DNA from 3 places in the Pantoea sp. X-Soil-MYKO-1785 genome. Region 1 is predicted to be linked to each of the others. Evidence: predicted binding sites of a transcription regulator. Region 1 holds the regulator's gene; each other region holds the start of a gene.

What was found. Region 1 encodes CRP, which controls carbon source genes, mostly activating them, when cyclic AMP is high. Its sites were predicted from a motif close to ATGTGANNNNNNTCACAT; they were not measured.
Positions count from the first base shown of each region.
Region 2: the regulator CRP is predicted to act here: its motif matches at 2,943-2,960, upstream of AC6I8D_RS01575 (nucleoside-specific channel-forming protein Tsx).
Region 3: the regulator CRP is predicted to act here: its motif matches at 3,717-3,734, upstream of mlc (sugar metabolism global transcriptional regulator Mlc).

Region 1 is NZ_AP036000.1:3,810,657-3,820,849, reverse strand. It holds gene argD (bifunctional acetylornithine/succinyldiaminopimelate transaminase) at 1-1,086, shown strand, start outside; gene AC6I8D_RS18175 (YccS/YhfK family putative transporter) at 1,088-3,163, opposite strand; gene crp (cAMP-activated global transcriptional regulator CRP) at 3,221-3,853, opposite strand; gene AC6I8D_RS18165 (OsmC family protein) at 4,157-4,561, shown strand; gene AC6I8D_RS18160 (phosphoribulokinase) at 5,038-5,907, opposite strand; gene AC6I8D_RS18155 (YheU family protein) at 5,969-6,187, opposite strand; gene AC6I8D_RS18150 (hydrolase) at 6,192-7,208, opposite strand; gene AC6I8D_RS18145 (LysE family translocator) at 7,269-7,871, shown strand; gene AC6I8D_RS18140 (LacI family DNA-binding transcriptional regulator) at 7,873-8,853, opposite strand; gene tauA (taurine ABC transporter substrate-binding protein) at 9,091-10,071, shown strand; gene tauB (taurine ABC transporter ATP-binding subunit) at 10,081-10,193, shown strand, end outside.
Region 2 is NZ_AP036000.1:351,611-361,803, forward strand. It holds gene AC6I8D_RS01560 (amidohydrolase) at 1-265, opposite strand, end outside; gene AC6I8D_RS01565 (LysR family transcriptional regulator) at 381-1,280, shown strand; gene yjdN (VOC family metalloprotein YjdN) at 1,356-1,793, shown strand; gene AC6I8D_RS01575 (nucleoside-specific channel-forming protein Tsx) at 1,885-2,751, opposite strand; gene AC6I8D_RS01580 (sensor histidine kinase) at 3,029-4,381, opposite strand; gene AC6I8D_RS01585 (response regulator) at 4,378-5,037, opposite strand; gene AC6I8D_RS01590 (helix-turn-helix domain-containing protein) at 5,736-6,104, shown strand; gene AC6I8D_RS01595 (LysR family transcriptional regulator) at 6,266-7,162, shown strand; gene AC6I8D_RS01600 (MFS transporter) at 7,273-8,478, shown strand; gene AC6I8D_RS01605 (glucose/quinate/shikimate family membrane-bound PQQ-dependent dehydrogenase) at 8,535-10,193, opposite strand, start outside.
Region 3 is NZ_AP036000.1:2,071,119-2,081,311, reverse strand. It holds gene AC6I8D_RS09830 (sugar transporter) at 1-197, opposite strand, end outside; gene cybB (cytochrome b561) at 373-915, opposite strand; gene AC6I8D_RS09820 (hypothetical protein) at 1,018-1,278, opposite strand; gene ynfM (multidrug efflux MFS transporter YnfM/SxtP(Kp)) at 1,451-2,704, opposite strand; gene AC6I8D_RS09810 (LysR family transcriptional regulator) at 2,800-3,693, shown strand; gene mlc (sugar metabolism global transcriptional regulator Mlc) at 3,824-5,041, shown strand; gene bioD (dethiobiotin synthase) at 5,156-5,854, shown strand; gene AC6I8D_RS09795 (nucleobase:cation symporter-2 family protein) at 6,036-7,424, shown strand; gene osmV (osmoprotectant ABC transporter ATP-binding protein OsmV) at 7,469-8,605, opposite strand; gene osmW (osmoprotectant ABC transporter permease OsmW) at 8,605-9,252, opposite strand; gene AC6I8D_RS09780 (glycine betaine ABC transporter substrate-binding protein) at 9,262-10,134, opposite strand; gene AC6I8D_RS09775 (ABC transporter permease) at 10,191-10,193, opposite strand, start outside.

The sequences.
Region 1 (10,193 bases):
GACTTTTCGGGCGGCATCGCCGTGACCGCGCTCGGCCATTGCCATCCTGCGCTGGTGGAAACGCTGAAAAGCCAGGGCGAAACGCTGTGGCATACCAGTAACGTCTTCACCAACGAACCGGCGCTGCGTCTCGCCAGCAAGTTAATCAGCGCCACCTTTGCTGAGCGGGTGTTTTTCGCCAACTCCGGTGCAGAAGCGAATGAGGCGGCGTTTAAGCTGGCACGCTATTACGCCTGCAAACGTCACAGTCCGTTCAAAAGTAAGATTATCGCCTTCCACAACGCTTTCCACGGCCGGACGCTGTTTACCGTAACAGTTGGCGGACAGCCAAAATATTCTGATGGCTTTGGCCCCAAACCGGCCGATATCGTCCACGTGCCGTTCAATGATTTGGCTGCGGTTAAGGCGGTTATCGACGATCACACCTGCGCTATCGTGGTTGAGCCGATTCAGGGCGAGGGCGGCGTGGTGCCCGCAACCGAAGAATTTATGCATGGGCTGCGTGAACTGTGCGATCAATATCAGGCGCTGCTGGTGCTGGATGAAGTCCAGAGCGGTATGGGACGCAGCGGCAAGCTGTTTGCTTATGAGCACTATGGCGTGCAGCCCGATATTCTGACCTCGGCCAAAGCACTGGGCGGCGGTTTCCCGGTCAGCGCCATGCTGACCACCCATGAGATCGCCTCTACCATGGCGCCTGGCGTGCACGGCACCACCTACGGCGGCAATCCGCTGGCCTGCGCCATTGCCGAGACCGCGCTGGACATTATCAATACCCCGGCGGTGCTGGAAGGCGTTAGCGTCCGGCGTCAGCAATTTGTCAGCGCGCTGCAGGCGATTGATGCGAAGTACGATCTGTTCAGTGATATTCGCGGCAAAGGCCTGCTGATTGGCGCGGCGCTGAAGCCTCAGCATAGCGGCAAGGCGCGCGATATCCTCAATGCGGCAGCCGCAGAAGGGGTAATGGTGCTGGTGGCCGGCACCGACGTGATGCGTTTTGCACCTTCGCTGATCATCGAACCCGCCGACATCGAAGAGGGCATGCGCCGCTTCGCCGCCGCCGTCGGCAAGGTGATTAGCGGCTGATTTAGTTTTTGCGTAACCGTCTGATCAGCCAGCGGCCATGTTGCGGTCGCTGGCTCCACGCCAGAGAAGAAATGGTGTGCATCACGCTCAGATGATCCAGAATACGGCGCACATGCTGTTCGACGACTGTCACCGGCCCTTCATTAATATTTTCTACCTCATCCAGCAGGTTAACCTGCGAACTGGCACCGTCATATTCCAGCCGCTGCTGACAACGTTGCAGCGCAATTTCGCAGGACTGCAGATAGCGCTCAGCTAACGAGGCGGTCAGCATGGTGTGTTCGCGCGCCAGAATCGTCATTGCATTGATGTGCTCAACAATAAACTGGCTGTGGGTGACCCACAGACGCATATCTTTGAGGTACTGAGCGTTGAAAGCCGGTTCCTGCATCGCCTGGTTCAGGGAGTTAAACAGCGCATTGTGCGCCTGATTGACCCGTATCCGCTGGTACGCCAGTTTCTCCGGCGACTGTTCCGCCCCCAGCAGCAGCCGTAGCGCATCCTGATAGGTTTCCAGTGCGTCGTGGGCGTTCTGCCGCAGTAAGCCGCTCTGCCACTGCGGCCACAGCCACAGCATTCCGCCAAAGGCGATCAGGCAACCCATCAGCGTATCCATCAGGCGTGGCAGCAGGAACTGCGCCCCGTTCAGCGACAGCAGCTGCAGCGAGTAGACCGCCGTCACCGTAAAACCAATCATCGACCAGCCGTAAAACTGGCGGGTAAACCGGTAGCTGATAAAGGTGATCAGCAGCATGATCAGCAGCACCAGCGACTCCGGCACCGCCAGGCGTAAGGTGGCAGCCGCAATCACCAGACCGGCAAACGTGCCCAGCGCCCGGTGCTGGATGCGGACGCGGGTGGCACCGTAGCCGTTCTGGCTGACGAACATAATGGTCATCAGAATCCAGTACGGCTTAGGAATGTTGAAAAACAGCGCCAGCGCGCTGCCCAGCATCAGCATCACCGCAAAGCGACCGGCGGTGCGCAGCGCCGATGAACGCCACGACAGGTAGCTGCGCAGCGCCGGCAAAAGCGGCAGACGGCGCTGGCGATCGGCCATCAGGTCACGTTGATAGAGCGGCTTTTGGGTGCGAAGCACCCGCGCAATACGATTGAAGTGATAGAGGCAGAAATTCCCCACCGGATTATCAGGATGCTGACGGGCAATTTTTTCCAGCGCGCTGAGCTGCTTCTCCATGCCAAAACGATCCGGCAACTGGTGATAGAGAATGTTATCCGCCAGCACCCGTAAGCGGGCCGAAATAGTCTGGGCATTCCAGCGGATCACCGCTTCGGCATGGCTCTGCTCCACCAGTTTCTGCACCTCTTCCGGCTGATGCAGGCTGACCGAGATGTGTTCCTGCAGGTCCAGCGCCACCTGAAAGGCGCGGGTCAGCCGCTTATGGCTGTGATCCCGGCTGGCGGAAAGCATGTGCATCTGCTGGTAACAGGTGGTGATCATATCGACCACTTTCTGCTGGCGCGCCAGCAGCGGCGGCAGGGCCTTTTCCGGGTCGGTCAGCTGGGTCAGCAGGGTATATTTGGCATCGCAATAGTTGGCCAGTTCGCGGTAGATCAGGCTCAGGCTTTCACGCATCGGCTGCTCTTTCCACAGCCAGAACCAGAACCAGTTAAACAGCCCATACCATAGCGTGCCGCCGATATAGAGCAGCGGCGGCACATAGATCGGCATACGGCCAATCAGGCTCAGCGTGAAGATGGCGGCGATCAGGGTGCCGGGCAGCAGGCGGCCGTGTAGCGGACTGATTTCGCCGGTGACCCCCAGCAGCAACGGCAAGGCGAACAGAATCAGCGGCAGCGGAATGGCGTGCTGCGTCAGCCACTGAATCAGGAAGCTGCCGAGCGCAAACAGGCTGCCGCCGACAATCAGGCGTTTGAAGAAGCGTTTATGCGGGGTATCCAGACCGGCGATATTGCAACAGGCGGGAACTAACGAGAACAGCAGACCTTTTTGCAGGTCGCCAGCCAGCCAGCCCAGCGCCACGGGCAGACAGAGCACCAGGGTTTGCCGCAAGGCGTAGTTGACTTCAGGATGGTAAATAATTCGACGCCACATCGGCCCAACACAAACAATAACGGCGCGATGTTGCCATCACGCCGTGGGTGACAGGAATTAGCGGGTGCCGTAAACGACGATGGTTTTGCCGTGTGCAGAGATCAGATTCTGATCTTCCAGCATCTTCAAAATACGGCCCACGGTTTCACGTGAACAACCAACGATTTGGCCAATTTCCTGACGAGTAATTTTAATTTGCATGCCGTCGGGATGCGTCATGGCGTCTGGCTGCTTCGCCAGGTTAAGCAGAGTCTGAGCAATGCGTCCGGTCACGTCGAGGAAAGCGAGGTTACCCACTTTTTCAGACGTAACCTGCAGGCGACGCGCCATCTGCGACGACAGTCGCATCAGGATATCCGGGTTAACCTGGATCAGCTGACGGAATTTCTTGTAGGAAATCTCCGCCACTTCGCACGCGGTTTTCGCACGTACCCAGGCGCTGCGCTCCTGACCTTCTTCGAACAGGCCAAGCTCGCCAATGAAATCGCCCTGATTCAGGTAAGAAAGAATCATCTCTTTGCCTTCTTCATCTTTGATCAGAACCGCAACGGAACCTTTCACGATGTAGTAAAGCGTTTCAGCTTTTTCACCTTGATGAATCAGCGTACTTTTGGATGGATACTTGTGAATATGGCAATGGGACAGGAACCATTCGAGTGTAGGGTCTGTTTGCGGTTTGCCGAGAACCATTCGCTATTATCCTCTGTTGTAATCGTGCCCAAAATACAGGGGGCAGTTTTCCCTGTCAGGCGATGAAAGCTTCAAGCGTTTCCCTTACAGGAAATTATTCGGGCTGCATTCGGCGCAGTGCGCATCATTCTTCCCGGCTTCGCCATCAGGTGACGAAAAATATTTTCAGCACTGTTTGTAGCACAGCTTTTGCCGACTGTCTTCTGTTGTCTCGCTTCAGCTAACAGCGGATTTCTCTGGATTGCTGTTTACCAGGCGAAAGCGTACTCTGACGGCAAAACCGCATATTCTGGAGCGAAAATCATGCAGGCAAGAGTGAAATGGGTAGAAGGACTGACATTCCTCGGTGAGTCGTCATCCGGTCATCAGGTGTTAATGGATGGCAATTCGGGTGATAAAGCGCCCAGCCCAATGGAGATGGTGCTGATGGCGGCAGGCGGATGCAGCGCCATCGACGTGGTTTCAATTCTGCAAAAAGGTCGCAACGATGTGGCTGATTGTGAAGTGAAACTGACCTCAGAACGTCGTGAAGAAGCGCCGCGAATCTTTACGCACATCAACCTGCACTTTATCGTGAGCGGCAAAGCGCTACAGGATAAGGCGGTCTCACGCGCGGTGGATCTTTCTGCTGAAAAATATTGCTCGGTCGCTATCATGCTGGGTAAAGGCGTCACCATCACCCACAGCTATGAAGTGATCGAACTGTAATAGCCGCAAGGGTCATTGCAGACCTGCTAACTTCACTTCCAGTATCTGATGCAGGTTGATTTAAGACTGTGCCTGGGCAGGGAACCGGGTCAGATCGGAAAGTCGCTTAAGCCAATCCCTGGCCGCTCGACCCGCGCCGTCCCTGGCGCGGGACGCTTTCCTCTTCTGACCCGGTTCCCTGCGTGTTGAACTTATCTATTGCTGCCAGATTCTTTCTGCCCAGGGTTTGTCTGTAGCGACCTTCCTGAAACCGGATGCGGTTGTCGGACGTGAAGCGAAGGGAGCATATGCCTGTAGCAAAGCATCGCGGGCCAGGGATGGCCCGCGCTGAGCCTGCCAGGGATAGCGGTTTTGCGTCTTTGCGAAAGGTGTATGCTCCCTGAAGCCTGCCCAGGGGTAAGTCTTTAGCCGCAGGAAAGCCAGTTTTACTATCTTTGTTAAAGACATCTGCTCTCAGAGCGGTTTTTGCTGGCCTCTTACTCTATCCGCTTGCCTTCCACCAGCCGCTTCACCAGCGGACCCATGATCAGCTCCATCGCCAGCCCCATTTTCCCGCCCGGCACCACCAGCGTATTGATATGCGAAATGAACGATCCCTGCAGCATCGCCAGCAGATAAGGAAAGTCGATATCGTCCAGCGCCTGAAAATGGATCACCACGAAGCTCTCATCCAGTGACGGAATCGCGCGGGCGGCAAACGGATTCGAAGTGTCGACCGTCGGCACCCGCTGGAAGTTCAGGTGGGTGCGCGAGAACTGTGGCGTAATGAAATTAATGTAATCTTCCATTGAACGCACCACCGAATCCATTACTGCTTCACGCGAATGGCCGCGTTCGCTGGTGTCACGCACCAGCTTCTGAATCCACTCGAGGTTAACAATCGGCACCACGCCTACCAGCAGGTCGACATGTTCCGCCACGTTATGCTGGGCGGTCACTACGCCACCGTGCAGTCCTTCGTAAAACAGGATATCGGTGTTTTGCGGCAGCGGCTGCCACGGCGTAAAGGTGCCCGGCACCTGATTCCACGGCACCGCTTCATCATAGGTATGCAGGTACTTACGCGACTGGCCCTGGCCGTCGAGCCCATACTGCCTGAAGCTCTGCTCCAGTAAGCCAAAGTCATTGGCTTCCGGACCGAAATAGCTGACATGACGGCCTAAATCGCGCGCCTTGCGGATCGCCATATCCATTTCAGGCCGGGTGAAGCGGTGGAAACTGTCGCCTTCCAGTTCGGCAGCGTGCAGATCAAGCTGCTGAAAAATTTTACGGAACGCGAGACTGGTGGTGGTGGTCCCCGCGCCGCTGGAACCGGTGACGGCGATTATCGGATGGCGTGCTGACATAAAAAAGCTCCCTGTGAAATCGGGTCATGCGCATTGTTAACATGAATTGCCGCTGGCTGCATCAGCCGCGAAATTCTTTGCGCGGCATGATATTGACCGATTCATGCAGTTCCGACCACACCAGCACTACTTCGCCGGTTTCCAGCTGGCGGCGCACGTCAGCCACTTTTTCGTTCAGGCTGCGTTCCTGCTCGCCGTAGTCGGTGCCTTCACGCAGTACGAAAGTTTCAATCAGATTTTCAAGCGTCTCAGGTGAGACCTGTTGCCAGGGAATAATCACAACGTTAGGTTTCCAGAAAAGGGGCAATCCACTGGGGTATGCGCTGTTCAAGCCACATTTCGGGCTGGCGCAACGTCCCGCCGACAAAGCCAACGTGACCGCCGTGCGGCGTCAGTTGATAAGTAATAGTGGCAGATAATTGGCTGCTGTGCGGTATCACTTCATCACTCATGAACGGGTCATCTTTGGCATGAATGATCAGCAGCGGCTTATCGACCTGTTTCAGCCATGGCAGGGCGCTGGCGCGCTGATAATAGTCAGCCGCATCGCTGAAACCGTGGGCGCGGGCGGTGATTGCGTCATCAAAGTCGCGCAGCCGGCGTAGCGCTTTAAGCTGCGCCAGGTTCACCGGCAACGTTTCCGGCCAGGCGTGCAGTTTGCGCCGGGCATTCTTCTTCAGCTGCGCCAGTAAATAGTATTGATAAAAGCGTGAAAAGCCGCGCTCCAGCTTGAGGCTGCACGGCGCCAGCAGCAGCGGCGCGGAGACGATGACGCCCGCATCAACCGGCACAGCGGATCCCTGCTGGCCCAGCAGGCAGCCCAGCATGTTGCCGCCCAGCGAAAAACCCACCGCCACGGTCGGTACCCGGCCCCAGCGGGTTTGCAACCAGTGCAAAAAATAGCGCGCATCTTCGGTTTCGCCGGAGTGATAGATGCGGTTCAGCCGGTTAGGTTCGCCGCTACATCCGCGAAAATGCATCACCACCGCCAGCCAGCCGCGTGCGCGACAGATCGCCATCAGGCCGTGAATATAGGGACTGTGGAAACTGCCCTCCAGTCCGTGAAACAACACCACCCGCGGTTTGTGCTGCGCCAGCTGCGGATCTTCACTCCAGGCGAGATCGACAAAATCGCCATCGGGCAGATCGAGACGCTGCCACCAGGGATCGAGGTTGATCTGCCGCCGCAGCAGGCGTGGCAGCACCGTTTGCAGATGGGCATTACGCATGCCGGCCAGCGGCGTAAAATCCCCGGCTTCCGGCCCGCTAAATTTCATGTTGTAAAAGCTTGTCTGTTCCATATCACACTGTTAGCTTCGATAGGTTTTTTGCTTGCTGGGGGTGAGGAGCACCCGATTGCCATGGAACTGAGTCTTTTCTTATCGATGTTGGGATTTCTATGGGTCGCCGCAATCACGCCAGGCCCTAATAATATGTTACTTACCGCGGGCGGCGCCAATTTTGGCTTTGTGCGGACCCTTCCCCTGATGATTGGCATCATGATCGGCATGCAGGTGATGCTGCTGATGGTGGCGTTTGGCGTTGGTGGACTGATTCTGCTCTATCCTTCGCTGCATCTGGTGCTGAAAATTGCCGGCAGCCTCTACCTGCTGTGGCTGGCATGGAAAATTGCCACCGCCAGCTACGAAAAGCTGGAAACCGACCGGGTAGCAGAGTCGCCCATGCCGTTCTGGCAGGGCGGGTTGTTGCAGCTGATCAATCCCAAAGCCTGGCTGATGGCGCTAGGGGCGGTCGCCAGCTTTAGCCTGGCGGGCGACGCCTATCGACAATCAGTGATGGCGATCAGTCTCGGCATGTTTATCGTCAATCTGGTGTCCGGCCTGATCTGGATGGGATTCGGCGCAATGATTGGCCGCATTTTACGCAGCCGTCGCGCCTGGAAAATCTTTAATCTCGCTATGGGGCTGCTGACGGCAGCCTGCGTACTGTTGATCTGGCACTGAGTTAACTGGAGGCGCGTTCAACGCGCTTCCACGGCAGGACTTCACGGATCACCGGCGCGTGCGGCTGACGAATTTTCTGCAACAATAGCTGCACGCTGCGCGCCCCGAGCTGATACATCGGCTGTTCGATGGTGGTCAGCGGCGGGTTAAGGCTACCGGTGAATGGAATGCCGTCAAAACCGACCACCGCCAGATCTTCCGGCACGCGCAGCCCCGCTTGCAGCGCGGCATGAATCACCCCCACAGCCAGCACATCCGATACGGCAAAGATCGCATCCGGCGGTTGCGGCATCGCCAGCAATTGCTGCAATGCCTGGCTGCCCGCTTCAGTGGAGATATCGCTGGCGTAGGCGACACCTGACCAGTCCAGTCCCAGCGCGTTTATTGCCTGTTGGTAGCCCTGTTCGCGATGGTGCGAGTAGAGGTAACGCATATCCCCGTTAACCAGCCCGATGCGTTTGCGGCCTTTGCCGGCGAGGTAGTGCACGGTATCGCGCGCCGCGTCGAGATGATCAATAGTGACCGAAGAGGCCGGGATGGCCGGATCGAATTCCGAGCACTGGACCCACGGCGCGCCTGCGATGATATGCTGCAAATCCTGCAGTCCCGACGCCGCATCCATGGTGATCACCCCATCTACCACTTTGCCGGTCAGCAGCGTGAGATAGGCGGCTTCACGCTGTAACTGCGAAGCGGAGTGGCACAGCAGGATGTGATAACCGTGCAGTTCAGCCTCCGCCTCAATCCCCTGTACCACCCGCGAGCAGAAAGGGTTGGTGATGTCTGAAATCAGCACCAGCAGCATGTGGCTTTGCGCCGTGCGCAGCTGTCGGGCTAATAAGTTGGGCTGGTAGTCACAGGCGGCGATAGCCGACAGCACTTTCTCACGCGTATCGGGTTTGACGCCGGGATGGGCGTTGAGAACCCGCGACACCGTGGCTTTAGAGACGCCAGCCAGCTGAGCGACTTTCTCAATCGACATCGAACACAAAGACCTTTTACAAGCAATAAACCGGAACGCATATCAATAGCACAGGCCGAATGTGAGCGCCTGACATTTTTTATGCTGGCGCGGTTTTTCAGCATTTGCGATTTTTAGCTTAGTTTTGCAGATAGTGATCTAAGAACTTATTTCTATTAGGGATAATTTTTAATTCCTTGGTGAAATTAATGCCGCCAGAGACACTGCTGCCATCATAAAAAGGGTGGGGTAGCAATCATGGCAGTCACAGCACGTTTAACGTTTTTAGCCGCAGCCCTGGCGCTGCTGGCCTTCCGGGCGGACGCGGTCAATGTCACCGTGGCGTATCAGACTTCTGCCGAGCCGGCTAAGGTGGCGCAGGCGGACAACAGTTTCGCCAAACAGAGTGGCGCCAGCGTCGACTGGCGTAAGTTTGACAGCGGTGCCAGTGTACTGCGTGCGCTGGCATCGGGCGACGTACAAATCGGCAATATCGGCTCCAGCCCGTTAGCGGTCGCCGCAGCGCAGAAACTGCCCATCGAAGCGTTTTTGCTGGCCTCCCGGCTCGGTAACTCCGAAGCATTAGTGGTGAAGAAGAACATCACCACACCGCAGGATCTGATTGGTAAGCGCATCGCCGTGCCGTTCATCTCAACCACCCATTACAGTCTGCTGGCGGCGCTGAAACACTGGGGCATCCAGCCGTCACAGGTGCAGCTGGTCAATCTGCAGCCGCCGGCAATTATCGCTGCCTGGCAGCGTGGCGACATTGACGGTGCATACGTCTGGGCACCTGCGGTCAATGAGCTGGAGAAAAACGGCAAGGTGTTAACCGACTCTGCACAGGTGGGAAGCTGGGGATCGCCGACTCTCGACGTCTGGGTGGTGCGCAAAGACTTTGCCCGGCAGCATCCGGAGATCGTCACCGCCTTTGCCCGCAGCGCACTGGCCGCGCAGCAATCCTATCTCGACAATCCTGATAGCTGGCTGAAGCAGCCCGACAATCTCAGCAAGCTGTCGCGCCTGAGCGGCGTACCGGAAGCGCAGGTGCCCGGCCTGGTAAAAGGCAATACCTACCTGACGGCGCAACAGCAGATTGAACAGCTGGGCAAGCCGGTGAACAAGGCGATTGTCGACACCGCTCAGTTTCTGAAAGCGCAGGGCAGAGTGCCGCAGGCGGATAACGATTACAGCAGTTACGTAACCTCCCGCTTTGTCGAGCCGTTAGCCAAACCTTAAGGAGTCCTCATGCTACGCATCGCTCATCTGAATGCGCGTTATGCCGGGCAACCGGTGTTGCAGGATATCAATCTGCAAATCGATCGCCGTGAACTGCTGGTGGTGCTGGGGCCGTCGGGCTG
Region 2 (10,193 bases), 3.5 Mb from region 1:
TGATCCACTGCGGTAAAGCCCCCTGTTGCAGCGCCCGGGCTTCCTGCTGCTTCAGCACGTCTTCGCTGGGTAAGCCCATGCGCGCGTCGGCATCTATCACCTCACGGCCCAGTTGCAGTTGATAACCCAGCTGGTGCAGTTCGTCAGCCACCCGGGTGGCGGTGCGGAACTCGACCCAGCCAGATTCGGCATAGTGGTGGAACTCCCGTCGCCAGCTTTTTAACTGCGCCAGCCGGGCACTGATATGGTCGGAAAGGGTATTCATCGGCAGGATCCTTACTGTTGGTTTTTTACGCACTGCTTCGAATCTACACAATGGTAATAACCGGCATAAGATGCGAATATCTTGTGACTGATAAACAACGGTTATCACAAAATCTATGTCTGCCAACCTCAAGCTTCATCAGCTGCGCGCCTTTGTCGACGTGGCGCGCCAGGGCAGTATCCGGGCGGCGAGCCGTCTTTCCGGGCTTTCGCAGCCAGCATTAACCAAAGCGATTCAGGAACTGGAGCGTGAACTTGGCGCACGGCTGTTTATCCGTCGTCAGCAGGGCGTGGTCTTAACCGACATCGGTGATAACTTTTTTCGTCATGCCAGTCTGGTTCTGGCCGAGCTGCGGGTGGCGCAGGAGGATATCCAGCAGCGGCTGGGGCTGGGCGGCGGTCAGGTGAACATTGGCGTCGGCGGCAGCGTGGCACGCACCATCATGCCGCAGGTGATTAACCAGTTTCATCGTGAATACCCGCTGGTGAAGGTGCGCATCGTCGAAGGGCAGCTGGTGTCGATGGTACATGAGCTGCGGCAGGGTGCGCTCGATTTCACCATCAATACTTACGATCAAAGCCATCTCGATCAGGAGTTGATGTATGAACGCATGATGGAGCGTGAGTACAAAGTGGTGGTGCGTAAGGGCCATCCGCTGGAAAAAGCCCGTTCGCTGGCCGAATTACAGCAGGCTGACTGGACCATGCCGACGCCCAAGGGCAGCTATTATCGCCTGCTGCACGATCTGTTCGACGAACGCGGCATGGCACCGAAAATCGTGGTGACCTGTGAAACCTTTATGGCCTGTACCAGCCTGGTGGCGCAAAGCGATTTCATCAGTATTTTATCGGTGGATGTGATCGACGATCCGATTCTCGGCCGGTCGCTGGTGGCGCTGACGCTGGATGAGCCGTTGCCCAAAGCGATGTTTTATCTGATTCAGCGTAAGGATACTGCGCTGACCCCGATGAGCAGTTATATGGCGCAGTTATTTCGCCGTTATTGCCAGCGCTGAGCGGCAGCGTTCTTTCATCGTCTACACTTGGTGTATTCGCGTAAACGTGAGTTCAACCCACAATCGGAGGTGACGATGCAAGTCTGTCCATATCTGTTTCTCTATGGTCGCTGTGAAGAGGCAATCGGGTTTTACCTGCAGGCCACAGGCGGGAAACTGCTGGAGAAAATGACCTTTGGCGACATGCCAGAGCAGGGCGAGCAGGTCGGCGATCAATCCGCGCCGCCACAGCCGCCGGAAAAAATCATGCACGCACATCTGCGCATCGGTCAGGGAGAGTTGATGCTGAGCGACGGTAACACCCAGAAGCCGCCTGCGTCCGATCATGCTGGTTACGCGGTCAGCCTCGCCACCACTGACGCGGAGCAGGGTAAAACCTGGTTTGAGAAACTGTCAGTGGGCGGTAAAGTGACGACCCCGTGGCAGGAGACGTTCTGGTCGAATGGATTTGCGATGTTTATCGATAAATTCGGCATTCCATGGCGCATTAACGTGGTGAAACCGCAGGAATAATTGCGTGGATTAGCCGATCGGCGCCGGCAACAGCGGCGCCGTTTTCAGGTCACAGTCACTGTGGCCAGCTTTGCAGCCAGCCACGTGCTTATCAGAAGTTGTAACCCGCTACCAGATAGTAACCCCAGCCGGTCGATTTCACTTCAAACGGACCGTTGCCGAAATTCAGCTCCTGCCCATCCGCCCACTGACCGCCATTGTGGAAATAACGCGCCACGGCCGAAAAGTGCCAGTGATCGTAACCCAGCGACAGGATGTGACTGGAGGCGATAGAGTTGCTGGTGCGCGACGATCCGCCTTTCTCGTTAAGATCGGAGCCCCAGTCAAAGTTGGTAAAGCCTACATAGCCAAGGTTACCGCCCCACAGCGTGGTGATCGGCACGAAATATTTCACCTTGAAGCGATAGCCATCCCAGCTGTTTTCATTCGCGGCGCCGTAGTTTTCCCACTGGTATTTGGCATAAACGTTGAGTGACAGGCCCACATCGCTGTGGGTATCGATATCGGTGCCCAGACCCATGTACCAGGTGTTCTGGCGGTTATCGCTGTTACGGCCCATGTCGTAAATGTAGTTATTGGCGAAATACCACTCTTTGAACGGTCCAAACGCCAGGCTGGTACCGGTCAGTTTGTCGATTGAGAAGCGCGGTTCAATCTCCATAAACATCGGAGAACCGTGGTCAAAGATACCGTTGGCGTTGCTGTTACCGACGCCGAAGAAGTTGGTCAGATCGAGATAACCATAAAAATCGAACCAGTCTTTTTTGGCAAACGCTTCATATTCCAGATAAACGTCGTTGTTGAACTGTGGCCCAAAGCGGGTGTGGTAGCTGCCCACCACGTTTACGCTCTGATGCCACCAGTCGGACAGGTATTGCGGATCGCTATCAGCGGCTTGCGCAACACCTGTCCAGGAACATGCCAGCACGGCACCTGCTATCAACGTTTTGAATTTCATTATCATTAACCACATGCTTTTGACCGCTGCACAGCAGGCGCAGTCAGAGAGAAGTCGATCCCTGGGTGGGGAGTGAGTTATTCAGGACAAAACAGCCAGTTTTCAGCTCGCGTAGCGTGCCTGCAACACAGCGATAGAAAATAGATTTTGCTCACGTTTGTCAAAAAGTGTTGCATTACAATTCAGTGAAAATGTGATGCGCTTCACAATAATGGCAGTAAGCGAACGGAACCAGGCAACCGTTTACGTTGTCTGGTTCGTGATCAAATGGGCGGGATCAGGGAAAAGTGACGCGGACCTGCAAACCACAAATGGCACCCTGTGGCGTCAGGCAATTGGAGAGGGCGACCTGAATCTGATGCTTCTGCGCGACGCTGCGCACAATCGATAAGCCGAGGCCGCTGCCCTGCGCCTTAACGTCAGGCGAACGGGTGAATCGGTCAAAGGCGCGTTCAATAAAGGCTTCCGGCATTCCCGGTCCGTTATCGACGATATCGACCACCGTCCGGCCCGCCACCCGATGCAGCAGAACATCCACCAGGCTGCCTTCCGGGGTGTGCAACATGGCGTTACCAATCAGGTTATCAAACAGGCTGCGCAGTTCAGACCGACTGGCCTGCAGACGATACTGGGTCGAACCATTAAAGCCGATATCAATGCCGCGTTTATCCGCCACCACCATTAACTGTTCAATGCTCTCTTTCAGCAGATCTTCCAGTTCAATTTGCTCAATGCTGGCGACCACACTTTGATCTTCCTGACGTGACACGTTCAGTAACTGGGTTACCAGATGCCGGGTGCGCGTCACGCCCGCTTCGAGCTGACTGAACTGCCGGCTGGCCTCGCCAGGCTGAATATGCTGCCGCAGGTTCTCCAGCTGCAACGTGACAGCGGTGACCGGCGTACGCAGTTCATGGGCGGCATCTTCGAGGAACTGCCGCTGCGACGACCAGGCCTCACGCAGCTTGTTCAGCAACGAGTTATACGCGGCGACCAGCGGCAGGATCTCATCCGGCAGCCCTTCGGGTGAGACATTGTGCGGATGGTGCGTCTCCTGCGCCGCAATCTGCCGCGAGGCGACCTGCAGATCGCGGGTGATCTTGCGGACCACCAGCCAGATCACCAGCAGCGATAGCGGCATCATCAGGATCAATGGAATGATCGCCGCCAGCGCCCGTTTTACCATCAGCGCTTTCATGTAGCTGAGATTGTGCATCACCTGAATGGTCTTGATCTCACTGCCAGGCTGGCCCGGTCGGGTGTAGATGCGCCATTCACAGTCATCACAGTGCCCTACGTCTACATCACGGTAACCGCGCTGGGTTTGCAGCGGCGCGTGCAGTTCCGGCCATGAGCTGGCGCGCAGCCGGCCCTGGTTATCCCACAGCTGTACCACAAAGGCGCTCTTGGCTTTATCAGGCGTGATCAATGGTGTCAGCGCCGGCATCTGTTTGTTGGTGGACCAGGCATCAGCGATTTTCGACAGCTGATCGTCCTTCATGGTGCCCATCATATCGCCGTAGCAGCTGAAGAAATACCAGGTGACGCCGCCGATCATCAGCAGATGAATAATCAGCAGCGTACTGAGTAATTTATTGCGCAATGAGCGCATAAAGGGGAACGATTTCATATTGCCGGCACCCGCCAGCCCAGTCCGCGGACGTTACGAATCGCGTCGTTATCCAGTTTGCGCCGCATCCCGTGAATCAGCACATCGACCGCGTTGCTGCTCACTTCGTCGCCCCAGCCGTAAATGCGATTCTCCAGCTGCTCGCGAGAAAGAATGGCACCCGGACGCTCCAGCAGAGCATAAAGCAGGGCATATTCACGCGCGGTCAGCTGCTCGCGCTGGCCCTTATACAGCACTTCACGGGTCATCATATCCAGCTGCACGTCGCCACTGCCGAGCACCGAGTCGGCCGCACCGTGGCGACGTCGGGTAATCGCCCGCATCCGGGCCAGCACTTCCTGTAAATCGAACGGTTTAAGCAGGTAATCGTCAGCGCCGCTGTCGAGCCCCTGCACCCGCTGCGCCACGGTATCGCGTGCCGTCAGAATCAGCACCGGCGTGGAATCGCCGCGCCCGCGCGCCCGGCGCAACACCTGCAATCCGTCATCACGCGGCAAGCCGAGATCCAGCAACACGCAGCTGTAGCCGCCTTCGCTCCAGGCATTATGGGCAAAAACGCCATCGCGTACCCAATCTACCGACCAGCCCGCGCCCTCTAAAGCCTGCTGCAGGTTCGCGCCGATCATTTCATCATCTTCAACCAATAACACGCGCATGGCTGATCTCCTCTGGAAAGATGGGAGCAGTTTATGCCCGGATAGTTAGCACAGAATTATCCGCCTTCATACTTCGCACTACAGCCGCGTTGGCTGCACTTTTTCGCCCTGGTCACTGACTGATGTCAGCTCCCAGGGACTCCTGCGTTTGCCGCCTTGCTGTAGCACGAATTATTTTGGCGGAAACCGCCTTCATTCTTCGTACTAGAGCCGCGTTGGCTGCACTTTTTCGCCCTGGTCACTGACTGATGTCAGCTCCCAGGGACTCCTGCGTTTGCCGCCTTGCTGTAGCACGAATTATTTTGGCGGAAACCGCCTTCATACTTCGCGTTACAGCAGCGTGGCTGCATTGGTCGGCTTGCTGCAACGTGAATTACTCTGGCGTTATTTAACACAAATTTGCCTGACGGACCCGGCCGTGACTTAACGCAAATTATTTAAATTGTGGCCGCTATGGCTTAACGAATAATAGTTAAATCGACGCTGGCGTGATTTAACACAAATTATTTTACCGGAAGGCCGGTGTCACTTAATGCTTATTATTCAAATGCGTTGTTACCGTTTCCTGACGGGTAAATGCCAGCCGCAGGTCCGAATCTGGCGGTTGCTAATTCTGCGCTAATTTTCTGCTAATTAAGGGATAAATTTAACCGGGTAAAGTGGGTTCACTGCACATCAGCGTAAACCAGGAGGAACCCATGAATCAGCGCGAGTTTATTCGCAGTTTGCTGGAATGGATAGAGAACAATCTAGGACACGATCTGCATCTGGATGAGGTGGCGCGTCGCTCGGGCTATTCCCGCTGGCATCTGCAACGGCTGTTTCGCCAGCATACCGGATTTTCACTGGCTGAATATATTCGCCAGCGGCGCTTAACTGAATCTGCGCTGACGTTGCTGAGCAGCAATGAAGCGATATTGCAGGTCGCGATGAACTATGGCTTCGATACCCAGCAAGCCTACACCCGCACCTTCAAAAACTATTTTATGGTGACGCCAGGCCAGTTACGCCGCCAGCGGCGGGTAGAGCCGGATCGGTTACTGTTTCCACTGGCGATGGCCAGTTGAGGTCGGCGATGACCTTCCCGCCAGGTGAAAAGTGCGGGAAGGTCGATGCGCGCCGCGCCGCTGTCTGATTTCCCCCTTCTTTTTTGCCGATCCGTCGCCGTAAGCTGCCCCGAACATGCTAGTTTGATGCCAGAATCCTCAGGCTATCGGAGCGGTAACGCATGGAAAACAGTGCCAATTTAACCGCCATGCTGGTGTTTGCGCGGGTGGTGGAACTGCAGAGTTTCAGTGAGGCGGCGCGGGCACTTGGCTGGTCCAAATCCCATGTCAGCCGGGAAATTGCCCGTCTGGAGCTGCGGCTGGGCATCCGGCTGTTGCAGCGCACCACCCGGCGGCTGTCACTGACCGAACTCGGCCAGGCTTACTATCCCTACTGCGTACGCATGCTGGCGGAAGTGCAGCGGGCAGATGCGTTTGTCCAGCAGCTGCATCAGCAACCGGCCGGCAACGTGCGGCTACAGGCCCCGGTGACCTACGGCTGTCAGTGCGTGGTGCCGGTGCTTAATCGCTTTCTGCGCCGTCACCTGCATATCAACGTTGATCTGGATCTGACCGATCGTAATCGCGATACGCTGGACGATCAGGTTGATGTGGCGATCGTCATTCGATCCCGGCCACCGCAGCAGGGCAATTTCCGGGTGCTCAGCGATATTGAGTGGGGCCTGTATGCGGCACCGGGTTATCTGGCGCAGCGGCCCGCTATCGACCATCCTGAGATGCTGCCGCGTCACGATCTGCTGCTGTTTCACGGGCCGGCACACACCGCCGCGCTGCCGTTCCGACGCGACAAGCAGCGGCTGGCGCTGGATGTCCGCAGCCGTTTTCGCGCCAACAACAGCATGGCGCTGCTGAATGCGGCGCTGGCGGGCAGCGGCATCGCCTATCTGCCTTCCTATATGGCGCAGGAGGCGGTGAGCCGCGGTGATATTCAGCAGTTGCTGCCGGAGTGGCAGATGGATCGGCTTCAGAGCTATCTGCTGCTGCGTGAGACGCTGCAACCCGCTTCGCCGGTCAGTTTATTATGCGATACGCTGATCGCGGCGCTGGTCAGCGGCTGATTGTTGCAATACGGCAACAATCAGCGCCACTAAGTAACTATCGCGCCGCCACTGTTGTTATCTGACGCGCCTGGTTAGCCTGTATCCCTGATTAATGACGGGATATCTTTATGCAACAGACAGCAGAAAACGCAGAATTTCAGCACTGGAAGCGCAACTTATGGGTCTGTGTGCTGGGCTCTTTCAGCACCATTGTGGCCATGACGCTGTTGCTGCCGTTTTTACCGCTCTATGTTCAGCAACTTGGCGTGCAGCAGCCGGCCGCCATTGCACGCTGGTCGGGGCTGGCCTACGGCGCTACCTTCTTCAGCGCAGCGCTGACCGCGCCGCTGTGGGGCCGGCTGGCCGACCGCTATGGCCGTAAGCTGATGCTGATCCGCGCCAGTCTCGGCATGGCCATCGCCATGTCGCTGATCGGTATGGCGACTGCACCCTGGCAGCTGGTGGCGCTGCGTCTGCTGGCGGGCCTGCTGGGCGGTTACGCCTCCGGCTCGACCATCCTGGTAGCGGCACAAACCCCCAAAGGGCAGACCGGCTGGGCGCTGGGCGTGTTGTCCTCCGGAATTATGGCTGGCAACGTGGTCGGGCCGCTGCTGGGCGGCGTGCTGCCGCCGCTGATCGGTATTCGCCAGACCTTCTGGTTAACCGGCGCGGTTATTTTTCTCGCCTTCCTGGCGACCACCTTTCTGCTGAAAGAGCAGCCGCGTGCTGCCGCCTCGCCCGGTAAAAATCCAGCCTCAGCACCCGCGACACCGCCGGTGAACCAGCGACTGGTGCGGCTGATGTGGCTGTCAGGCATGCTGCTGATCTTCGCCAGTATGTCGATTGAACCGATTATCACCCTCTACGTCGGCGAGTTTGTGCAGGGTAATCACCAGATTACGCTGATCGCCGGGCTGGCGATGTCGGCGGCCGCGCTGGGAACGGTGATTGCCGCGCCGCGCCTCGGACGGCTGGCGGACCGCATTGGTCACTGGCGGGTGCTGACGGCGGGTTTATTGCTGAGTGCGCTGCTGCTGATCCCGCAGGCGTTTATTACCGCCGCCTGGCAACTGGTGCTGCTGCGTTTTCTGATGGGAATGGCGCTGGGCGGGCTGCTGCCGTGCATCACCGCCATTATCCGGCATAGCGTGCCGGGATCGCAGGTCGGTCGGATGCTGGGCTATTCGACGTCGGCCCAGTATATCGGCCAGGTAACGGGCCCGCTGTTTGGCGGCCTGGTCGGGGGAACGTTTGGCATGCGGCCGGTATTTCTGGCCACCAGCGCGGTAATGCTGCTGTGCGGATGGCTCAACTGGCGCGCGATGAAAAAGTAGCGCGATCAAAAAAGGCGGACCGAAGTCCGCCTGAAGTCAGCCCCTGAGGAGGGGGGTTATTTCTGGTCTGGCAGGGCGTAGGCAATCACATAATCGCCCAGTTTGGTGCCAAACGAACCGTGACCGCCGGCTGCGATGACAACGTACTGCTTGCCATTCACTTCATAGGTCATTGGCGTGGCCTGGCCACCGGCTGGCAGACGGGCCTGCCATAACAGCTCACCAGTATCGGTGCTGAAAGCACGCAGGTAGTTGTCAGCGGTCGCGCCGATAAAGAACACTTTACCGGCGGTGGTGATAGGACCACCCAGCATCGGCATACCCATTTTGAACGGCAGTGGCACTGGCGCACTGTCACGTACCGTACCAATACGCTGTTTCCACACCACGTCGTTGGTCTTCAGATCCACCGCAGAGATGTAACCCCACGCTGGCTGTTTACACGGCAGACCAAATGGTGACAGGAACGGATTCAGCTCAACGCCGTACGGTACGCCGTACTGCGGCTGAACGCCGGTTTCAGTACCGGAACCACCCTCAGCGCCTTTCGGCGGTTCGATCGGGTTGCCTGGACCACGCGGTACCAGCTTCGAGACAAACGGCAGCGCCATCGGGTTAGCAATCGCGATCTGACGATGTGGATCGACGGCAATCCCGCCCCATTCGAACATTCCGAGGTTACCCGGGAACACCAGCGTTCCCTGCTCAGACGGCGGGGTGAACGGACCTTCATAGCGCAGGCGCTTGAAGATCACGCGGCACACCAGCTGGTCATACATCGTTGCGCCCCACATGTCCTTGTCCGTCAGATTCTGTTTCGGACGGAAGGTCAGCTCAGAGTAGGGCTGAGTGGCAGAGACGTGGTCGCCTTTCGCCGCACCCTGAGGCACCGGCGTTTCCGGGGCCGGAACGACCGGTTTACCGGTGCGACGATCCAGCACAAAGATGTTACCGGTTTTCGCTGGCGCATAAATCACCGGTACGGTGTTGCCATCTTTATCGGTGATATCAGCCAGCGTCGGCTGCGACGGCAGGTCCATATCCCACAGGTCGTGGTGAACGGTCTGATAAGCCCATACCAGCTTGCCGGTGGTGGCGTTCAGCGCCAGCACGCTGCTGGCATAACGTTCCTGTTCTGGCGTGCGGTTACCGCCCCAGATATCCGGTGTAGAGACGCCCATCGGCAGATAGACCGTATCCAGTTTCGGATCGTAGACCGCCGGTGCCCATGAGTTCGGGGAATTCATGGTGAAGGTGTGCTCATCGGCCGGAATTGCGTTCGGATCTTTCGCGCCCGGATCGAACACCCACAGCAGTTTACCGGTATTCACATCAAAGCCACGGATCACGCCTGACGGCTCGCGGGTTGAGTAGTTATCGGTGACTGCGCCCGCCATCACGATGGTGGTGTTGGTAATCACCGGCGGTGACGTCGGCTCATACTGACCTGGGGTAGTTACAGGCTGTTTGTGTTGCAGATCCAGCTCGCCGTTAACGCCGAAGGACGGGCAACGTTCGCCAGTTTCCGCATCAAGCGCAAACAGACGACCATCGTTGACCGGCAGGTAGATGCGGCGTGAGCACAGCGCAGGCTGGCTGTTGGCTGCATCGGCAGCGGCCGGAACTTCATGATAAGAGACACCGCGACAGGTCACGTGCTGGAACGTCGGGTTGACCTTCATGCCCGGATCAAATTTCCACTTCTGCTTGCCGGT
Region 3 (10,193 bases), 1.7 Mb from region 1:
AGCGAGAGCAGCGCCACCACCCAGGCATAGATGGTGAGCATGATGCCGACATCCGCGGTCTGCATCGAGAAATCAGCGGCGATATCCGATAGCAGACCCACCGGCACAAATTCGGTGGTGTTGAAAACAAACGCGGCAATAGCCAGCAACACCACGCGAAGCCAGGCCGTTTTACGTGAAACAGTTGTTGATTGCATGAGGAGTCAAATCAGTCAGAGCAGCGAAATCGGATGTGGCAGAAACATCCAGCGAAAGTGACCTGCGTCACAAATTAGTGACTATTGTAGTGAATAAACCGGGAAGGGGAACCTTATAAACCGTTTTTAATCCTGAATATTTTTTATCGCCCTGCGCCAGGGCGATAGCCTGAGGTTATTGACCGCGCCGCCGCGCCGGCATCATCCGCAGCAGGGTGTTGTCTTTCAGCAGATAATGATGAAACAGCGCCGCCGCCGCGTGCAGGCCGATTAACCAGTAGCCAAGCGGAGCCAGCGTCTCATGCCAGTCAATCAGCATATCCGCCAGATCGAAATTGGGTTCCGCCGCCACCGGCATGCTGATACCAAACAGCCACCATTCACGGCCTTTCAGATAGCGTGATGTCAGACCCAGTATCGGCAGGGCAATAAACAGCGCATAGATCATAGTATGAGTCAGATGTGCCAGCCCGGTTTGCCAGCGCGGCGCGGCAGGAACAATCGGCGGCGAACGATGACGGGTGCGCAGCACCAGGCGGGCAATCATCAACACCAGTACCGACGCGCCTGCGCTGAAATGGGTGATGATCATCGCATAACCCTGCCACGAACCGCGCTGAGCAAAACCACGCAGTTCAATAGTGGCATAGGCGGTCGCCACCAGTAAAAAAGTCAGCCAGTGAAGGGCGATCTGTGAACCCGCAAACTTTTCCCGCATGGTAAAACCCGTTAATAAGAATCAGGCGTTCTAACATAACCGAAAATAGCGGAAAATCTTAACAAATTAGCGCAGCGGAAGCCTTGCTCAATCGCGGTCAGGCTAACGTGAGGTAAAAGTATGTTTCAGGGCCACAGCCGGCTGCGGGTCGTCCCCGGTGTGGCTAATGAGTGAGCAGCAGGTTTCACAGCCCATTGCGCCAGAATAATACTTTTTCGCCTGCAGGATAGCCGCATTGACGTGGTAAAAACTGCCGAGAAACAGCCGTTCGGCTGGCGCGGGCAGAAAGGGACAGCCCGCCGCATGTACCACATGGTTATGGTTGTAACCTGATTGTTTGTTGACGTAATAGTAGAGAGCCACAGGCGATCCTTTTTGCTGTGTCAGGCGACAGAAGGGTGCAGATGTCACAATCAGACCGATTATAGCGGGAAAAATACCATATGTTGCGGCTGGACCTGAAAGTTGTCTCACCGGCGGCGATAAAAAAGGCCCGGCACAGTGGCCGGGCCAGCAATTCAGAGGGAACAGGGGATCAAAGCTTTTTACACTGCAACCGCCAGGCCACCAGCAGAGCCAGCAGCAGCAGGGCGCTGATAAACAGCGTGATACCGATCCAGCCGTAGTTATGCCAGAACACCCCGCCCAGCGTCCCGGCGACGCTTGACCCGACGTAATAGCTGAACAGATAGAGTGAAGAAGCCTGACCGCGGGCGCGACGGGCCCGCAGGCCAATCCAGCTGCTGGCCACCGCATGGGCGGCAAAAAAGCCAGCGGTGAACAGCATCATGCCGGGCAAAATCAGCCACAGTGAATTAAAGGCGGTGAACAACAGGCCAGCCAGCATAATCGCGGTGGCACCGAACATCACCGGCCCGCGTCCCAGCCGGCTGGTTAACGCGCCCGCTTTCGGCGAACTCCATGAACCGGTGAGATAGACCACCGACAGCAGACCGACCACCGCCTGACTGAGATGCCAGGGCGCAGCCAGCAAACGGTAGCCGATGTAGTTAAACAGCGTGACAAAGGCCCCCATCAGCAGAAAGCCTTCTGCAAACAGCCACGGCAGCCCTTCATCGCGCCAGTGCAGACGAAAATTAATCAGCAGGTTGCGGGGACGCAGCGAGGTGGCGCGGAAATGGCGCGACGCCGGCAGGATTTTCCAGAACATCACCGCCGAAGCCAGAGAAAAGCAGCCGATAACCGCAATCGCCACCCGCCATGAAAAGAAGTCGGTCAGCACGCCGCTCAGCAGGCGGCCACTCATGCCGCCGATGGAATTACCGCTGATGTACAGCCCCATTGAGAACGCCACCACCCGCGGGTCCATCTCTTCACTCAGCCAGGTCATGCCGACTGCGGCGACCCCGCTCAGCGCCAGGCCCATCAATGCGCGCATGATCAGAATGCCGTGCCAGCTGGTCATAGTAGCGGAGATCAGGGTACAGATGGCGGCCAGCATCAGCGCGGTAACCATCACAGATTTGCGCCCGACCGCATCAGACAGCGGGCCGGTCACCAACAGGCCCAGCGCCATCAGCCCGGTAGAAATTGAGAGCGACAGGCTGCTGGCGGCGGGTGATACGCCAAACTGCTGCGACAGCACCGGCAATATTGGCTGGACACAGTAGAGCAGGGCAAAGGTGGCGAGACCGGCTGAAAACAGGGCCAGCGTGACGCGCATAAACTGCGGCGTTCCACGGGTAATCCAGCCCGATGCAGCCAGCGATTCTGGCGATCTGCATCCCACGTCATCCGCAACGGTTCCTGCCTGAGTAGTGCGACCCACAATCTTTCCTTAGTGTTAAAAAACCTGTCGTCAGCTTAGAAAAGGCTGATTATGATGTATAATATATTAATAATCTCAAATAAGACGTTAAAGATATGAATATCGAGCTGCGCCATCTGCGTTATTTCATTGCGGTCGCCGAGGAATTGCATTTCGGCCGGGCGGCGCTGCGGCTGAATATTTCTCAGCCGCCGCTCAGTCAGCAGATCATTCAGCTGGAAACGGCAACCGATGCCCGGCTGTTTAATCGCACCAACCGCAGCGTGCAGCTGACGGCTGCCGGTCAGCAGTTACTGCAGGATGCGCGTGCCATTCTGTTGCAGGTGGAACAGGCGGCTGACCGGGCGGCGCGGCTGCATCGCGGAGAACAAGGAGAGCTGCGCATCGGCTTTACCTCCTCAGCGCCGTTTACTGCCGTGGTGTCCGATGCGCTGTACCAGTTTCGCCAGCGCTGGCCACAGGTGCATATCCAGATGCAGGAGATCAACACCCGCCAGCAACTGGCCCCGCTGCATGACGGACGGCTCGATCTCGGCGTGATGCGCAATACGCCACTGCCAGCGGATTTGCGTCACCAGCTGCTGCTGAGCGAACCGCTGTATGCGGTGGTGCACTGGGCGCATCCGCTGGCCTCGGCAGAGAGAATTTCGGTCAGCGCGCTGGCGGCGGAGCCGTTTGTCTTTTTCGATCCGCAGGTCGGGACCGCACTCTACAGCGACATTCTGGCGCTGCTCCACCGTTATCAGATTAAGCCCTACATCACTCAGGAAGTGGGTGAGGCGATGACCATTCTCGGTCTGGTAGCGACCGGGCTCGGCGTATCCATCTTGCCCGCCTCTTTTCGCCGGGCGCAGCTGGCTGATGTTATCTGGCTGCCGCTGGCAGAAAGTGATGCTATTTCAGAGCTGTGGTTAGTCTGGTCCGCAGAGCGCGAAATAAATGAGCAGATGCGCCATATGATGACTTTACTGCAGCAAAAAAAGGCGTAAGTCTGGCCGGTCCCGACGACAATGTGTGCGATAAATCACATTTCTAATCAAATATTTGACGCTGCTGCCTGATCTGCCTCACCATGGCGCATGTTTATTTAGAAGCGCGAAAATAACCGGGAGCAGGGTTGTGAATCTGGACAGTCAACCTGGCCATATTGACCAAATTAAGCAAACCAATGCAGGCGTCGTATATCGATTAATTGATCAATTCGGTCCTATTTCGCGTATCGAACTTTCCCGACGCGCCCAGCTCGCGCCCGCCAGCATCACCAAAATCGTCCGTGAAATGCTGGATGCCCATCTGGTGCAGGAGACGGAGTTTCAGGAGCCAGGCAGCCGCGGCCGTCCGGCCATTGGCCTGATACTCGACACCGACGCCTGGCACTATCTGGCGATTCGCCTGCACCGTGGTGCCATGACCTTTACCCTGCGCGACCTCAGCAGCCGGGAACTGGTGGAGGATAGCCTGCCGCTGCCGGATGAATCGGCTCAGCCGCTGCTAACCGCGCTGATCGACCAGGTTGACGCCTTCTTTATTCGTCATCAGCAGCGGCTGGAACGCCTGACCGCCATCGCCGTGACCCTGCCAGGACTGATTAATGCCGCCTCTGGCGTAGTACACCGGCTGCCGGGATATCAGGTGCGCGACATGCCGCTCGGCGACGCGCTGGCGGCCCGAACCGGCGTACCGGTGTTTGTACAGCACGATATTTCCGCCTGGACACTGGCCGAATCGCTGTTTGGTGCCTCACGTGGCGCAGAAGATGTGATTCAGATTGTAATTGATGAAACGGTCGGAGCTGGGGTGATCAGCGGTGGGCAACTGCTGCATAAACGCGGCCGGGCGCTGGTGGAAATCGGCCATACTCAGATCGATCCCTACGGCCAGCAGTGTTATTGCGGCAATCACGGCTGCCTCGAGACGGTGGCCAGTATCGGTAGCCTGCTGGCGCTGGCTGCGCAGCGACTGCCGACCCAGCCTGACAGCCTGCTGCACCATCAGCCGCTGACGCTGGCCTCGCTCTGTGCCGCGGCGCAGTCCGGCGATCGCCTGGCACGCGACACCATTGCCAGCGTGGGTCATCACGTCGGGCGGATTCTGGCGATGATGGTGAATATCTTTAATCCGCAACATATTCTTATCGGTTCACCGCTCAATGCCGCGGCAGATGTGCTGTTTCCGGCGGTCAGCAACACCATTCTGCAACAGTCGCTGCCGGCCTACAGTGCCAGTATACAGCTGGCACCCACTGCGTTTAGTGAGCCGGGAACGCTGGGCGGCGCGGCGCTGATCAAAGATTCGCTCTACAGCGGTTACCTTTTAGTGAAGTTATTGCAAGGTTAAGCCTGACTAATCTTGCGCTAACGCAATCTGTTCTCATCTTCGATTCCTTAAAATGCGGAGTATTAGTAGGGTTAATCGCCGATTAGCCGCAACCGGTTTAAGAGGAGAAGTAGAGTGAAGAGACTATTTGTTACCGGCACCGATACCGCTGTCGGTAAAACCGTAGTATCGCGTGCGCTGTTGCAAAGTTTTATCAAAGCAAACCTCAGCGCGGTCGGATACAAACCCGTGGCGCGCTGCGCAGTGAAAACCGCTGACGGCCTGCGCAATAAAGATGCGCAGCTGCTGCAAAGCGCATCTTCTGTCGCACTGCCGTATCAGGCCATCAACCCGCTGTTGTTTGAGGAGCAGGAGATCGCCACCCACAGCGGTCAGGTGATTCAGTATGAATTACTGACCCAGGGCCTGAACAACCTGACCGAACAGGCGGATCGGGTGATAGTAGAGGGCACCGGCGGCTGGCGCAGCCTGATGAATGATGCGCGTCCGCTTTCCGGCTGGGTGATTGAGCAGCAGTTACCGGTGGTGCTGGTGGTCGGTATTCAGACTGGCTGTATCAGCCATGCGCTGCTCACCGCCGAAGCGATTCAACAGGACGGGTTACCGCTGGTCGGATGGGTCGCCAACCGCATTAATCCGGGCCTGGCGCAATACAGCAACATCATCGAAGTGCTGCGGGCAAAAATCCCGGCACCGCTGCTGGGTGAACTGCCGTATCTGCCGCGCGCCGAACAGCGCGATCTGACGGCCTACTTCGATATCTCACTGCTGGAGCAGCCAGGCCTGCACTCTGTGAGTGCAAAGATCGCCTGATCATGAAACAAAATAACTCATCTGCGCCGGTGGTGAATGTAAAGTTGCACCCTTGCCACCGGCCGCGTCGTGGAATTATAACGTTACTTTTCAGTCACCTGGTCTGCAAGGCGAGGTGACGCAGCGCTGATGGCGCAAAAAATGCATTAGTCCGGCTAATCACTGTTGCCGGAGCACCGTCATGTCGCAATCACACGAGAAAGGTTTGTTATATGGGCTGGATGCCCGTATTGGTCCCGTCCCGGCGTTTTTCGCCGCCCTGCAGCATCTGCTGGCCAGCGTCGTCGGCATCATCACGCCGCCGCTGATTATCGGTTCAGTATTGGGGCTACAGGCCTATATTCCCTACCTGATCAGCATGTCACTATTGGTTTCGGGCCTCGGTACCTTTATACAGGCGCGGCGCCTGTTCGGCATCGGAGCCGGAATGATCTGCCTGCAGGGCACCAGCTTCGCGTTTCTCGGCGTGCTGCTATCAGGCGGCCTGATGGTAAAGGCGCGCGGCGGATCGCCCGAGGAGATCATGGCGATGCTGTTTGGCTGCAATCTGGTGGCGGCGCTGATCCCGATCCTGATTAGCCGCTGTGTCGGTCCGTTGCGTAAAGTGCTGACCCCGGTAGTCACCGGTACGGTGATCACCCTGATTGGCATCAGCCTGATTAAAGTCAGCATCACCGACTGGGCCGGTGGACACAACGCCCGTGATTTTGGTGCCCCCGGTAACCTGGCGCTGGGAGCGCTAACGCTGCTGGTGATTGTGGCGCTTAACCGTGCGCGTAACCGCTGGGCCAGACTGATGGCGGTGGTGGTCGGAATTGTAGTGGGCTGCATCGCGGCAGCGTTAACCGGCCATCTGCAACTGAAAGCGCCGGACCACAGCGCGGCGCTGGTGCTGCCTGCGCTGTTTAAGTTCGGCTTTGCCTTTGACTGGACCATTTTCTTGCCAATTGCGCTGGTGTCGGTGATTGCGGTGATTGAAGCGGTGGGCGATCTCACCGCCAATTGCCTGATATCACAACAGCCGATCGGCGGCGCATCGTTTCAGCAGCGGCTGCAGGGCGGTATTATGGCAGATGGCGTCAGCTGTCTGCTGGCGGCCGTTTTCTCGGCATTTCCCAACACCACCTTTGCGCAAAACAACGGGGTGATCCAGATGACCGGCGTGGCCAGCCGCTACGTCGGGATGGTGCTGGGGTTAATGCTGGCGCTGCTCGGGTTGTTCCCGGCGGTCGGCTCCCTGTTGCAGCAAATCCCGCCGCCGGTGCTGGGCGGAGCGACTATCGTGATGTTCGGCAGCGTGGTTGCCGCAGGCATCCGGGTGATGACGCAGACGCCGTTAGGTCGCCGTGAGATGCTGATCGTCGCGGTTTCGTTTGGCGTCGGCCTGGGCGTTGAAGCGGTGCCGGAGGTGCTGAAACAGTTACCCCCGCTGATCAACACGCTGTTTGGTCATGCGGTGACTACCGGTGGTTTGCTGGCTATTCTGCTGAATATGGTGTTGCCGGAGGAGGCGCGCGCCGTGGCCGTCGTACCGACCCAGGTGCTCAACAGCAGCGAAGAGCAGGCATAAAAAAAGGGCCATTTTGGCCCTTTTTCAATTAGCGGTCAGCGCGATTACGGGTTCAGGCGGCGGCGGGTACGGCCTGAACTGAGGTAATCGGCGATATAATCCTGGGAGATCTCTCCGCTGTAGCGACCTTCTTCATCGACAATCGGCATCCAGACGGTGTTGTGCTCATACAGTTTTGACAGCACCACGCGCAGGTTCTCTTCCGCTTTTCCGGTTACCTTAAAGGTGTGCAGGCGCTCTTCGCAGCGGCCGCTGGCGTTACGTGCCTCACGCCGCTTCACAAAGCCGAGCGGTTTGCCATCTTCATCCACCACGGTAATCGAGCGCATATCATTTTCATCCATGGTGCCGAAGGCCTCTTCCAGTGAGGTTGAGCGCTGTACGGTGATGGTCGGCTGCTGATCGGTAACGTCGCCCGCCTGAACCAGCAGCAGGCGCTTCAGCGTCCGGTCCTGACCGACAAAGGATCCGACAAAGTCGTTGGCTGGGGTCGCCAGCAGCTCGTCCGGGCTGGCGCACTGCACGATTTTGCCCTGACCAAACACCGCGATTCGGTCGCCGAGTTTCAGTGCTTCATCGATGTCATGACTCACCAGCATCACGGTTTTCTTCAGCTGACGCTGCATATCGAGAAATTCGTTCTGGATCACTTCACGGTTAATCGGGTCCACCGCACCAAAGGGTTCATCCATCAGCAGCACCGGTGGATCAGCCGCCAGCGCCCGGATTACGCCGATACGCTGCTGCTGGCCGCCCGACATTTCACGCGGGTAGCGATGCAGGAACTTACCCGGGTCGAGCGCCACCATACTCATCAACTCGGTGGCGCGCTCCCGGCAGCGTTTCTTATCCCAGCCCAGCATGCGCGGCACCACGGTAATGTTCTCTTCGATGGTCATGTTGGGAAACAGGCCAATCTGCTGGATCACATAGCCGATGTTACGGCGCAGCGTGGTGGTGTCCTGAGTGCTGGTGTCTTCGCCATTGATCAGAATACGGCCGCTGGTGGCGGGGATCAGCCGGTTAATCATCTTCAGGGTGGTGGTTTTGCCGCAGCCCGATGGCCCCAGCAGCACGCACATCTCACCGGCCGGCACTTCCAGGCTAACGTTATCCACCGCTTTCATGGTGGTGCCGTTTTTCTGGGTAAAGGTTTTCGTCAGGTTTTCCAGTGTAATCATTATCGAATTCCCTTAGGAGTCAGCGCCTGCTGCAAACGGTGCAGCAGCCAGTCAAGAACAATCGCCAGCAGGCAAATCATTAACGCCCCGGCTATCAACATACGAATATCACTGCCGCTGATGCCGTCGAGCAACAGCTGACCCAGGCCGCCTGCGCCAATCACCGCCGCGATCGCCATCACGCCGACGTTCATTACCACTGCGGTGCGGATACCGCCGAAGATCACCGGCAGGGCCATCGGGATTTCAACCCAACGTAACCGTTGCCAGAAGGTCATGCCGATGCCACGACCGGCTTCGCGCAGGCCGTCGGGCAGGTTCTCCAGCGCGGTATGGGTATTACGCACAATTGGCAGCAGCGAGTAGAGAAACACCGCGGTAATCGCTGGCAGGGCGCCAATGCCCTGACCGATGATGGAGAACAGCGGGATCATCAGGCCAAACAGCGCGATAGTCGGTATAGTCAGCACCACGGTGGCGATACCGAGGATCGGCGTCGCCAGCCAGCGAACCCGGACGATCAGAATGCCGAGCGGCACGCCAATCACAATCGCCAGCCCAACCGCGACTAGCACCAGCCAGGTGTGCTGCCAGCTGAGCGTCAGCAGGCTGTTCCAGTTATCCATGATGTAGTGAAGGGTATCCACAGTGCCTCCTTACAGCATGTTTTTGGATTTAAGGAAATCACGCGCCACCTGTTCCGGTGACTGGTGATCGATATCGACCCGCTTGTTCATTTCGGTGATCGACTCATCGGTAATCAGCGGTGATAGCTGATTCAGCGCCGCTTCCAGCCCCGGATGGCTCTCCAGCACATCTTTACGCACCACCGGCGTGACGTTATAGCTCGGGAAGAAGTGCTTATCATCCTCCAGCACTTTCAGGTCGAAGCCTTTCACCCGGCCGTCGGTGGTATAGATCAGACCGGCATCGACGAAGCCATCACGGATAGCGTTATAAACTAAGCCGGGGTCCATCTGACGGATCTGCGGCCGATCCAGCGCCATGTTATAGGTCTTCTGCAACGGCTTCATGCCGTCTGAGCGGCCGGAGAACTCCAGATCCAGCCCCAGTCGCCAGTTGTGCTCCGGGTCCTGTTTACGCACCTGCTCCAGCTTCGTCACCAGCTGCGACAGGGTGGTGATCCCCTCTTTTTCCGCCCGCTGCCGGGTCATGGCAAAGGCATAGGTGTTGTTCATCGGGGCCGGGTTAAGCCATACCAGCCCCAGCTTCGCATCGAGTTTCTTCACCGTTTCATACGCCTGCTCAGAGGACATCGGCTGGCTGATATGGTTGAAGATGATCAACGAAGTGCCGGTGTACTCCCAGGTCATGTCGATCTGCTTATTCAGCAGCGCATTACGGCCGATGGTGGTGGCGATATTGCGCTTCGGGATCACCTCAAAGCCCTTTTTCTCTAACCACATCACCGTCATGGCCGACAGGATATGCTGCTCGGTAAAGCTCTTGGTCGCCATCACCAGCGGAGCGGCGGCCTGGGCCGTCTGGCTCAGGGCCAGCGTCGCCATCACCGCAAGAGCACTCTGTTTAATCCAGCGCGTTAGCATCGCAAAATTCCTTATCGTTA